Regions from separate parts of the Geobacillus sp. GHH01 genome, predicted to be linked through region 2. Evidence: a T-box and tRNA genes for the amino acid it is inferred to sense, from the RefSeq annotation. Region 2 holds a T-box; the other holds one or more tRNA genes.
What was found. A T-box is a leader RNA that pairs with one kind of tRNA and senses whether it is charged. The one in region 2 lies ahead of GHH_RS13370 (valine--tRNA ligase), so its partner is inferred to be a tRNA-Val.
Positions count from the first base shown of each region.

Region 1: it has a tRNA-Val gene. The T-box ahead of GHH_RS13370 (valine--tRNA ligase) is inferred to sense a tRNA for this amino acid. The anticodon was not compared.

Region 1 covers NC_020210.1:783,445-789,871, reverse strand. The annotation lists gene GHH_RS19375 (DUF6431 domain-containing protein) at 1-36, opposite strand, end outside; partial or broken gene GHH_RS17910 (ISLre2 family transposase) at 505-1,828, opposite strand; tRNA gene GHH_RS04040 (tRNA-Val) at 2,115-2,186, opposite strand; gene GHH_RS04035 (polysaccharide pyruvyl transferase family protein) at 2,299-3,354, opposite strand; gene GHH_RS04030 (glycosyltransferase family 4 protein) at 3,354-4,469, opposite strand; gene GHH_RS04025 (glycosyltransferase family 2 protein) at 4,472-5,167, opposite strand; gene GHH_RS04020 (hypothetical protein) at 5,416-5,859, shown strand; gene GHH_RS04015 (hypothetical protein) at 6,008-6,217, shown strand; gene metC (cystathionine beta-lyase) at 6,267-6,427, opposite strand, start outside.
Region 2 covers NC_020210.1:2,702,176-2,708,602, reverse strand. The annotation lists gene spoVID (stage VI sporulation protein D) at 1-1,018, shown strand, start outside; gene ysxE (spore coat protein YsxE) at 1,062-2,093, shown strand; gene GHH_RS13380 (hypothetical protein) at 2,132-2,320, opposite strand; T-box leader at 2,460-2,792, shown strand; gene GHH_RS13370 (valine--tRNA ligase) at 2,893-5,535, shown strand; gene GHH_RS13365 (folylpolyglutamate synthase/dihydrofolate synthase family protein) at 5,753-6,427, shown strand, end outside.

The DNA of each region.
Region 1 (6,427 bases), 1.7 Mb from region 2:
TTGGACGTCAATGCCAAAGTCATGAAATTGAATCACGTCCTCCTCCCCCTCCTCTGAACCGATGGATTTTCTCTTCCGAAATAATTCACAAAAAATTTAGCACATTCTTTCAGAAAAGGGGAGAGGGCTTTCTGAAGGAATGTGCAAAAAAATGGCTCTTTTGTTCCGAAATAAAGTGATAATTTACAAGGAAAAACGCACCACGCATCAATTTTTAACGATGAGTGAGATAACGAAGTTAGGAAAATTTCAGGAAAAATGAACAAAAGGCTTACAACTAATGACCACATAGACATTTAAAAATTATACTGTATACTATAGTGTCTGTTCATTTACTTAGGTAACTACTTTGCGAGTCAGTCAAGACTTTGTGGAGAACATTTTTTCGGTTCACTACGGACGTTGTCAATCACCGGTTAGTGAACCATTTTCAGGAATTGATATCGTAAGCGCTTTCGGACTCTCATCCCTCATCTTGAGGTGATGATACGATATTCCATTTTTTTACACCCAACCACCATCCCGGAGCGCCGACAACGCTTGATGGATCGGCGTCCCGGATGACTGCTGAAGATACGGGATGTTTTGTCGCATCACATCCGCCCACAACCGTCCTGCCTTCCGTTTGGCCTGTTCGATCCGCTTGGACTTTGTTGAGGCCGAGACGGCCGACTGGGGCTCTTGCTCCTCCCACCGTCCCTTTCTCCACCCGATCCCGTCGATTCGGGCTGCCATCGCCCTCAGAAACGCCCGAAGCCCTTGGTCTTTCCAGCTGCGGCGGGATTTCACCCGATGCGCAAATCGGCTCATCACACTCTCCGCATGGCCCATCGGACGCATGCCGGTCGTCTCCACCCCTTGCTCCGACAGCCACTCCCGGTAGTCCCGGATGCATCCCGGCATCGACTCGATCCGGCGAATCAAGGCGGCCAGCTGTTGTTCTTTGCCTTCGTCCCCCAACGTGCCGACCGCGCTGTTCAGCTCGACCAAAAGTCCTTCTTCGTCTTGTTTCGCCAGCTTCCTCCGCACCTCCCGCCAACGCGGATGGCCGGAGAGGCATTGGCGCAGCTCCCGCGCCACATGAAATCGATCCAACTGAAAGCAGGCTCGCTTTCCAAAATACTCCCAGCAGGCCGTGATCCACGACGCCGCGTCGCCGTTGATGATCAAAAGGTCCCGGCACGGATCATAGGCATATTCCTTCATCAGCCACTCTTCAAACCGTTCCCACACGTCTCCCGCCCCTTCATGGAGGCAGCAGCGCCGGTTCACGAGCTCGAGCTGCGAACCGCTTCGTCTCCATCCCTCATGAACCGCCAGGATTTTCTCTTCTTTCGCCCGTTTCCCTTTCCCCTGGCGGGAAACAGAGTCCTTCCGCCTCCACAAACAGCACTCGGCCGTGCCGTTGGGAAACAGGGTGGTGCAGCGAGACAGGGGCCTCCAGCACCAGTTGGCGAATCGCCTCGTGGCTCATGACCGCATACCCCACGATCGACTCCAGCGTGCGAGCCGCTTTGCGGTAGGAAGAGCACTCTACGGCCAACTCGACCGCCGTTTCCTCGAGGCACGGACTGATCGACTGCGCTCCATCAAAGCCCAGTTCGGCATCTAGCAAGAAGGTATAGGCCCCTGTTTGTCGATCATAGTAGTCGTTCCGACGGAACGCCACTTCTCCAAACAGCGTTTGGATCGTGGTCGGCCGTTTATCTTTCAGCTGATACCGCCGCTTGTCCCGCGCTTCCGCCAGTTGTTGATCAATCTCCTCCAAAAGGGCGGCCAACAAGACAGCGAACACCTTTTGAAGAGTTCTTACTAATTGCTCCTCCAACTCTTTTAATAGGGGCCATTATGTGGTAAGATGTTTCATGGACTCCCTCCCTCCTGTTTTATGGATGTTGGTCATCACCATCATAGCAGGGAGAGAGTCCTTTTTACATGAGATTTGTTTTTGGATTGGTGGCCCCGACGAGCGTGGCGAACAAAAATTCGCTACGCTCGTCGGGGATCCTTCCTGAATTTCACCCACAAATATTTTACTCACTCTTTGTGTTCGCATAGGCGGCGGGGCAATAAAAAAACACCTCGATCTCCATCGAGATCGAGGTGTTTTGTGATGACCTGTGAGGGACTTGAACCCCCGACCCCTTCCCTGTCAAGGAAGTGCTCTCCCACTGAGCTAACAGGTCATATCGCTTTCAAACACATTTTTTATTATATATATGCCTTCCTCGTTTGTCAAACACTTTTTTAAAAAAATTAGTGTTCATCATGAAAAAAGGGAAAGCCCGCGCCTCCCCCTTATCGAAACAACCCGCGCTCAAACGGCTCGAGCAAGAGCGGAATGTACTGGCGGCGGGCGGTTTCGTATTGTTCCATGATCCGGCGGCGGTGTTGTTCCGCGAGGGCGACGGTGTCGATCAAATCTGTTTCAAGCTGCGGGCTCGCGGTCGAGACGACATACCGGTCAAGGCCGAGCAAGGCGGCGAAGTCGAACACTTTAAACCGGTAGCCGAGCATGACGGCCGGGACGCCGGCGGCCAGGGACAACAAATTAGCGTGGAGTTTGAAGTTGACGGTGGCGGCAAGAGGCTGAAGCCGCTCGATGAACTGCCGTTCGTCATATAGTGCGCGGTCGAAGGTGACGCGCTCCGGGCAGTTAATTTTTTTGTACAGCCGCTCGCAGGCGGAGCGGTCGTTCGGCCAGACGATGTACAAGTGAATCCGGTAGCCGGAGGCGATCCACATTTTGGCAGCGCGGGCGAGGGTGTCTTCGACGAGTGTTTCGTGTTGGCCGAATAGGCGATTGTATGTCGTCCCCCAGTTGATGCCGATCGTTTTTTCTTTGTTTGGCGGTTCGGCTGAGGCGGGAGTCTGCAATAACAGCCCTGGATCGCCGATGACGCGGACGTTTGCAGGATAGGCGCCTAACGTTTTTAATACCGCTTCGCTGAGCGGGCCGCGAATGCCGGCAAAGGCGGCCGAGGCGAGGACGGTGCGGAACAGCTCGACGTCGTTGGCGGAAAAGTGGCGGTGAAGCGCTGGCTTAGCGCCTGCACACAAGGCGTCGGTTTCAGCTTCACCGATCCAGTCAATGCCGCTTCCCCATATCCATATTGGTTTTCCAGCTTCGTGCGCCTCTTGCAAAACGGCCATGTAGCCTGGAAGCAAGAGCGAACCGCCGCCGAGCACGACGGCGTCGTACGGGCTCGTATCTTTCCAGTTGACCTTGGGCGTCGATGGGATGATTTGAACGTCCGGGGCGTATTGGCGGGCATAGGAGGCAAAAAGATTCCATAACAGCTCGTCGCCTACGTTTTGAAAGCCGATCCAACCGATATACAACACCTTTTTCATCATGACGATTCCCCTTTCAACAAGGATGCATATACGCCAAGCACTTGGTCGACACACGTTTTGATATGAAACTGCTGTCTCACCCACTCCCGTCCGGCCGTGCCTAGTTGTTCGCGGTATGAGGGGGAGGCAAGCAGCCGTTTTAAGTCTTGGGAAAGAAGATAGCGGCTGCACCCTTGGCGCGAGCCGTGATCGCCAAAGTAACACTCCCATGCTTCGGCATAACCGCTTGGCTCGACAACGCCGAAGTAGCCGTGGTTGCCAGCGGCGAGCACCGGTTTGCCGCATGCCATCGCTTCTAGAGCGACACGGCCGGTGCCGACAACAACGTCAGCGAGTGAGTAATACACAGCCATATCGCTTTGTTCGCCAACGAGATGGAGAAACGACTCGCGGCACGTTTGGTGAATGAGGCGGACAAGGCTCTGCACGTCAGAAAAGCGCGGGCCGTCTCCGACAACGACGGCGTGCAAGGTCGGAAACAGCCGTTTGACATCTTTGCACGCTTTTAAAAACATAAAACAAATGCCAGCTTTCGCCCAGGCGAGGCGGCTGCTATAGACGATGACCAAGGCGTCGTCCGGGATGCCAAGCGTCTGCCGCCCTCCGCGGCCGAGCGGGGCAAACTCGTTCGTGTCAATGCCGTTCGGGATGAGAACCCGTTTGGAAATGAGCGGGACAATATGCCGCTCGACGGGCGGACTGACAGCAATCGCAGCAGAAGCAAGACGGAGCATCTCTTCAAGCTCGGCTGGCGGATAGTACGTGCCATGGGCGGTAAAGACGACCGGGATGCCGCGGCGGCGCGCAGCGGTGGCAGCGAGGATGCCGGATGGCGTCTGGTGGGCATGAACGATCGAGATGTTTTCCTTCTTCATCACCGCCTCAAGCTGCTGAATGAGCTGTTCTTTCCGTTGTTCGTCTATCTCGATCGCTGTTGGAAAATCGATGAAATAAATTGAACAGCCGGCTTCCCTAAAACGATCGGCCAGTGACCCGCCGCGGGCGGCGACGGCCACATGAACGCCGCGGGCGGCCATTTCTTTCGCTAGGCTGAAGGCGTGCGTTTCCGTTCCTCCAAAGTCAAGGCCATCTAGCACCATGAATACGCGCATGATCAGCTCCCTCCTTTCTTATAAAACTGGCGCGAGCGCTGTTGCGGATGGCTGCGGTAGTAGTACAAAATGTCAGGCAAATTTTCCACTTCCAGCTTGGCGTTTAAACATTTGACAATAAACTCATAATCTTCGGCGCCGCGAATCCGCCTTGTCGGCCCGCCGAGTTGGTCAAACACGGCGCCGCGGAACATGATCGTGCCGTGGCAAATGCAATGTTTCCCTTCCACATAGACGCGGCGGATGTCGCGCCCGTAAGCGAGCCAGTTGGCGGGCGTCTTTCGGTCGAAGTGTCCGTCGGGAAAGGCGGCGTAATTCGTGCCGATTAAAGCGATGTGCGGGTGCTCGTTCAAAAATTTCCATTGTTTTTCGAACCGCTCCGGATGGGAAATATCGTCGGCGTCATGGACAGCGATGTACTCACCTTTGCTTAAAAAGTAGCCGACATTGAGCGCCCCGGCAAAACCGACGTTGCGCGGGAGTTTGATATAGACGACCGGGAAGAACGGGGAATGGTCGTTCATCCACCGCTTCACGACTTCTTCGCTCCCATCGTCCGATCCGTCATCGACAATAATCGCTTCAAACTGGCGATATGTTTGATTGAACAGCCCATTTAGGCAGTCCTCAATATAACGGGATGCGTTATAACACGGAATGACGACGCTGATGAAGTCTTTTTTTCGCTCTGGCACCATCATCAATCACCTCATCCACTATATATCCATTTTTTCTCTTAACGGTGAGAGGCAATCGTTGATTTTTTAGGAAAACAGTAGAATTGTCCTATCATTTACCTGTCATTCCCCCGACAAAGTTCAACCGTTTTCCCCATGCCCGTGGCTAAAAAAATCGTTCTTTCTTCCTCGGATACGCACCCGTGTCGAATGAAAGAGCGGTGCATAACGTAGTTAACGAATGGAAGAAAAGGAAGGAGGAAGAGGCGTTGGGACATAAACATTTGCGCGAAGCAGTGAAAGAGCTGAAAAAGATCCGCAAATGGCTTGAAAAACTAGATTTGGATGATTCGGCCGTCGAACAAATTGTCTCTCTATTAGAAGCCATCGCCGATCACGGGGAAGATGCCGAACGAATTTTGCGCCGCATTCTTGATGAGGAGCAAGAACAGCGGGACATTTTGGAGGACGAGCGCGAACTGTTGCAAGCCATTTTGACCGAGTTGCGCACAGGGGCGCCACCCGCGGAAGATATTGGCGACGAGCTCGAGGACTTGATTGGGGAGAGAGTAGAAATTACGGTCAATTTCGGCCCGGTGAGCGGCACAGTCATCGCCGTCCGAAACGATTATGCCGTGCTTGAGGATGCGCTCGGGCGTTTCGTTTACATTCCGTTTGCCAGCATTCAAGCCATCACCCGTTTAGAAGGCTGATGAAAAACAATGGATTCGCTCGATTTATGAGAAATCACAAGGAATGAAGTGATGGTGTTGCAAGTTTTTTCAATTTGAGAAACACTGTTGGAGAGCAGTATTTCTCCTTAAATCACCGGCCTTTTAGACTGAAAGGAGGGAGGAGACAATGGACTTTGCGACCACATTCGAAGAGCAGCTCCGCCGCCTCATCGGGGAAACGATCCAAGTCGCGACGGACAACAACTTAATAGAGGGACGACTCACCGATGTCGAGGACGGAACGATCGAGCTTAGGGCGGAAGCGGGCGGATACGAGCGGGAAACGCGCACGGTGCTCATTCCGCTGACAGCCGTCAACTTTGTTCGGGAAGTGTAACGAAAAAAACAAAGGTATGCATCCGCCGAAACGATGCATACCTTTGTCGTTACCGCGTCGGAACGACCGATGGATGCTCATTGACAAACGACAACGCCTGCTCAAAATCGGCGATCAAATCGTTGACATCCTCAAGCCCGACGCTCAGCCGCAACAAGCCGTCGGTAATGCCGCGCCGGAGCCTCTCTTCTTTTGGCATCGCCGCATGCG
Region 2 (6,427 bases):
GGTCTGGTTTAAAAGAGGACAGGAAGTCGCCGAGTTTTTATCCATTTCTCTTGATCCGGTCATTTCCGTCGATGAGTACGACCAATATATTACGATCCGCGGCGCGCTTGAGTTGAGCGGCGAATTCCGCCAAGCGGACGAAGGGCAGGCCGAAGCGGATGACGACGTGTTTGAGCTGGCCAGCTATCGGTTCATTCAGCACATTGCGGTGCGCGAAGACGGGATCAGCGAACTGTCGCACCGGTTTCCAATCGATATTACGATTCCAAAAAACCGCATTCGTTCCCTTGAGGATGTATACGTGACGGTTGAATCGTTTGATTATGATTTGGATGAAAACGGAAGATTGCTGATCACTGCCGACATTTCGATCAGTGGGATCAGTGAAGCGCCGCTTGACGATGATTTGCCGGACGATGAGGAGGACGATGAGCCGCTGTTTGCCCCGTTTGAATCAATCGCCCGCAAGGAAGCGGCCGGTGAGGAAGCGTTTGCTTCCGTGGATGATCTCGCCGATGAGGCGGATGAACAGCCGGCTTTTGCCGCCGGCGAAACGACGGTTTCCGTCATGGAGCCGGCCGCCATGCGTCATGAAGAAACGGAGGCTGAGGAAGAAGAGGAGGCCAAAGAGCCGTTTTTGCCGCTTGAGACGGAAACGAAGACGGTCAGCGCACAGACGGAGGAAGACATCGCTTCGCTGCTGCCGCCAACTGAGGCGAAGGTATCGATCGGGGCGGCGAAAAAGGCGGTTGAGGAAGAAGAGGAAGAAGAAACGAAAACAAAAAGCGAAAATGCGCTTTACTTGACGAAACTGTTTGCGAAAAGCGAGGCGGAAGAGTTTACGAAACTGAAAATTTGCATCGTCCAGCAAGGAGATTCATTGGACAAGATTGCCGAACGGTATGATGTGACCGTCTCGCAGCTTTTGCGCGCCAATGATTTGGAAAGCCCAGATGACGTGCACGAGGGGCAGCTTTTGTATATTCCGGCCATGGCGGGAAGCCGTCCTTTCTCATAAAAGGGACGCTTTCCGTTTCTTTTGCCGATAAGGGGGCGTAACGATGGCCGCACAGTCTGACCGATATGATGCTGTGCTCGTCCAGTATGGGCTTCGTCCAGTGCGCATGGAGCAGCGAGGCAAAGCCGTCAAGGTATACACGAACCGCGGCGTTTTCGCTTTAAAGACGCTTGAAAGCGAGCAAGAAGCCGCCGCCGTTTGGCAGTCTCTTCAGCATGGCGGCCCCCGTTGTCTCCCGCTTTACCTGACGCGGCGGCGGTCGCTGTTTGCCACAGAAGGCGGCCGTCTTTATTATTTGCAAGCATGGCATGACGGCGAATCAAAGGTGGAGAAGGATGCCGTGGACGCCTTTTTTCGCGAGCTCGCCCGCCTCCATCGCACCACCGTCCGCACGATCGAGGTGAGTGAGGAAGAGGCGGCGGCGTACCGAAAGAAAAAAAAGGACGAATGGCAACGGGCGCGGACGGTGTGGGAAGAACGGATTGAGCGGTACGAAGCGGCGTGGTACATGTCTCCGTTTCAGCTCCAATGCTGCACGTATTTTCATGAGGTGATGCGCGCGTACTCGTTCGCTGAAGAACGGCTCGATGTGTGGGAAGAGACGCTCAAAGAGACGAAGCAATGGCGCATCGCTTGGGTGCACGGCAAAGCGCGCCTCTCCCACTATATCCCGCCGTATTGGATCAGTTGGGAGCGGGCGCATTGGAATTCGCCGCTCTTTGATGTGATCGCCGCGCTCCGTTTTCACGTACAGACAATGCCGCCGCTTGGGCGCGAGTGGCTTGAAGGAATGGAGGAGTACGAGAAGGAGTTGCCGCTGTCCGACGGGGAGCGGGCGTTTTTATACAGCCATTTGGCGGAGCCGCGTGGGTTTGTCCGCTGTTTGGAGCGGTATGAGGCCGCTTCGCGAAACGAGCGGAACGAACGGGAATATGTGGCCGCGTTGCAGCGTCGTTATTTGGCGTTCAAAAATATGGAGGCGCTCGTTATGCACCTTGTCCAACGCGACGCCGTGCGGCAGCAGGAAGAAGCGGTAGACAACGAACCGCCGGCGGATGAAAGCAGCAATGATTAAATGGGTTTTGAATGCAGCCCAAACAAAACGGCGTCGCACTAAATCCATTCCAGATGGAGCGCCACGGCAATGAAAACGAAGATGGCCAATAAAATGACATCAAACGTCGTTGGCAGAAAAATGGTGCGGATCGCTTGAAAAATGGTGAGCGGGATGATCACTTGGGCGCAGACGGCGCGCACTTGCCTCAGCCACGGCGGCCACGAATACGGGTTGAATCGCCGCATCGACATTCCCTCCTTCTCCGGTTTACTATACAATATGAAACGTGCGATGGTTTGTCACCAAATGCACACGGATGGAATAAATAAATAAAAACTTGGCAAAGATGATGGACAATGGTAGTATAATAATCGAACCATGATGACAAAAGCGAAGACGGGGAGGAGTACAGCGGTCCGCGCCTGCAGAGAGGGGAATCAGAAGCTGCGAGATTTCCTAGGATGACGGCTGCTGGAAGGTCGCCCTTGAGCTGCTTCTTTGAAAGGCGCTGCTGCCGAGTAGAGGAAGCCGGCGTCATGCCGTTATGCCAATGAAGCGCTTAAGCTTCTAGAAGGTTGGTCAACTCAACCTTTTGGCTCGCCAAACGAAGCCGGTTTTTCACCGGTGGTTTGGCCGTGTTGCAGACCTTTCCATCACCAGCCTTCTAGGCTTAAGAAAAAAGGTGGTACCGCGAAAGCAGCTCCTTTCGTCCTTTTTGGATGAAAGGGGCTTTTTTGCTTGCCGGCTGCGCGGCATTGCTCAGTGGGAAGCCGCCGTCGGCCGCATTGTCCATTATGTTGAAGGAGGGAAATGAAACATGGCACAGCACGAAGTGTCGATGCCGCCCAAATACGACCACCGCGCGGTCGAAGCGGGGCGCTACGAATGGTGGCTGAAAGGAAAATTTTTTGAAGCGACCGGTGATCCGAACAAACGACCGTTTACGATCGTCATCCCGCCGCCCAACGTCACCGGCAAATTGCACTTAGGGCATGCGTGGGATACGACGCTGCAAGACATCATTACGCGCATGAAACGGATGCAAGGGTATGACGTCCTGTGGCTTCCGGGAATGGATCACGCCGGCATCGCCACCCAGGCGAAAGTGGAAGAGAAGCTGCGCCAGCAAGGGCTGTCGCGCTACGATTTAGGCCGGGAAAAATTTTTAGAAGAAACGTGGAAGTGGAAGGAAGAATACGCCGGCCATATTCGCAGCCAATGGGCGAAGTTGGGGCTTGGCCTCGATTACACGCGCGAGCGGTTCACACTCGATGAAGGGCTCTCAAAAGCGGTGCGCGAAGTGTTCGTCTCTCTCTACCGGAAAGGGCTTATTTACCGCGGCGAGTACATCATCAACTGGGACCCGGTGACGAAAACCGCGTTGTCGGACATTGAGGTCGTGTATAAAGAGGTCAAAGGCGCGCTCTACCATATGCGCTATCCGCTCGCCGACGGCTCCGGCTTCATCGAAGTGGCCACGACCCGCCCGGAAACGATGCTCGGCGATACGGCCGTTGCCGTCCATCCGGATGATGAGCGGTACAAGCATTTGATCGGCAAAACGGTCAAGCTGCCGATCGTCGGCCGTGAAATTCCGATCATTGCCGATGAGTACGTCGACATGGAGTTCGGCTCTGGGGCGGTCAAAATTACGCCGGCGCACGACCCGAACGACTTTGAAATCGGGAACCGCCACAACTTGCCGCGCATTCTCGTCATGAACGAAGACGGCACGATGAACGAAAACGCCTTGCAATACCAAGGGCTTGACCGGTTTGAATGCCGGAAGCAGATCGTCCGCGATTTGCAAGAACAAGGCGTTCTCTTTAAGATTGAAGAGCATGTTCACTCGGTCGGCCATAGCGAACGAAGCGGCGCAGTTATTGAACCGTATTTGTCGACGCAATGGTTCGTGAAAATGAAGCCGCTCGCCGAAGCCGCCATCAAGCTCCAGCAAACCGACGGCAAAGTGCAGTTCGTGCCGGAACGGTTTGAAAAAACGTATTTGCATTGGCTTGAAAACATCCGCGACTGGTGCATTTCACGCCAGCTTTGGTGGGGGCATCGCATCCCGGCATGGTACCATAAAGAAACGGGTGAAATTTACGTCGACCATGAACCGCCCAAAGACATCGAAAACTGGGAACAAGACCCCGATGTGCTCGACACATGGTTCAGCTCGGCGCTTTGGCCGTTCTCGACCATGGGCTGGCCGGATACAGAATCGCCGGATTACAAGCGCTACTACCCGACCGATGTGCTTGTCACCGGTTATGACATCATTTTCTTCTGGGTGTCGCGCATGATTTTTCAAGGGCTCGAATTCACCGGCAAGCGCCCGTTCAAAGACGTGCTCATCCACGGCCTCGTCCGCGACGCCCAAGGGCGGAAAATGAGCAAGTCGCTCGGCAACGGCGTCGATCCGATGGATGTGATCGACCAGTACGGCGCCGATGCGCTCCGTTACTTCTTGGCGACCGGCAGCTCGCCGGGGCAAGACTTGCGCTTCAGCACAGAAAAAGTCGAAGCGACGTGGAATTTTGCTAACAAAATTTGGAACGCCTCGCGCTTTGCCTTGATGAACATGGGCGGCATGACGTACGAGGAGCTTGATTTGAGCGGCGAAAAAACGGTCGCCGACCATTGGATTTTAACGCGTCTCAACGAAACGATCGAGACGGTGACGAAGCTCGCTGAGAAATACGAATTCGGCGAAGCGGGGCGTACGCTGTACAACTTTATTTGGGACGACTTGTGCGACTGGTACATTGAAATGGCGAAATTGCCGCTTTACGGTGACGACGAAGCGGCGAAAAAGACGACGCGCTCCGTGTTGGCGTATGTGCTCGACAACACGATGCGCCTGCTTCACCCGTTCATGCCGTTCATTACCGAGGAAATTTGGCAAAACTTGCCGCATGAAGGCGAATCGATCACCGTCGCTCCGTGGCCGCAAGTGCGCCCTGAGCTGTCGAACGAAGAAGCCGCGGAAGAAATGCGGCTGTTGGTTGACATCATCCGCGCCGTCCGCAACGTCCGCGCCGAAGTGAACACGCCGCCGAGCAAGCCGATTGCGCTCTATATTAAGGTGAAAGATGAACAAGTGCGGGCGGTGCTCATGAAAAACCGCGCCTATCTTGAGCGGTTCTGCAACCCGAGCGAGCTCTTGATTGATACAAACGTTCCCGCGCCGGACAAAGCGATGACGGCGGTCGTCACCGGCGCCGAGCTCATCATGCCGCTTGAAGGATTGATCAATATTGAGGAAGAAATTAAGCGGCTTGAAAAAGAGCTTGACAAATGGAACAAAGAAGTCGAGCGCGTCGAAAAGAAACTGGCGAATGAAGGCTTTTTGGCGAAAGCGCCGGCTCATGTCGTCGAAGAAGAGCGGCGCAAGCGGCAAGATTACATCGAAAAACGCGAAGCCGTCAAGGCGCGCCTCGCCGAGCTCAAACGGTAGACAAACGATCTGGCGGTTGATTATGATGAAGACGAATCCGCTTTCCTGTGGATTCGTCTTTTTCGATGGATCATGATGGAAGGTTTGTCATATTCTGAGAAGAGGTTTGTTGTCAACATATACTCGCTTTCGCCACGCTTCTCGATGTGTGGCGCATCTGCCGCATGAAGCCGGCAGGGGGCGGCAAGACACCAATGGAAAAAGGAGGACGATGAACATGGTTCGAACGTATGAAGAAGCAGTCGCTTGGATTCACGGGCGGCTGCGGCTCGGCATGAAACCGGGATTGAAACGGATGGAATGGATGATGGAACAACTCGGCCACCCGGAACGCCGCGTCCGCGCCGTCCATATCGGGGGAACGAACGGCAAAGGGTCAACGGTCGCCTATTTGCGCTCGATTTTGCAGGCGGCGGGCTATTCGGTCGGCACGTTCACCTCGCCGTATGTCGAGCAGTTTAACGAACGAATCAGCATCAACGGCGAACCGATTTCCGATCAAGAGATCGTCGAGCTCGTGCGAGTCATTCAGCCGCTTGCCGATGAGTTGGAACAAACAGAGTTTGGCGGACCGACCGAGTTTGAAGTGATCACGGCGATGATGCTGTATTATTTTGGAAAACAGAACATTCAAGACATCGTGCTCATTGAAGTCGGGCTCGGCGGCCGCTTGGACTCAACTAACATCATTTATCCGCTCGTTTCTGTCATTACAAACGTCAGCTACGATCATATGAACATTTTAGGCGATACGCTTGGGCAAATCGCCGCGGAGAAAGCCGGAATCATCAAATCGGGCGTGCCGCTTGTGACGGCGGTGAAGGAACCGGAGGCGTGGGAAGTGATCGCCAAAACGGCGGCGGAGCGGAAGGCGAAAACATATCGTCTCGGC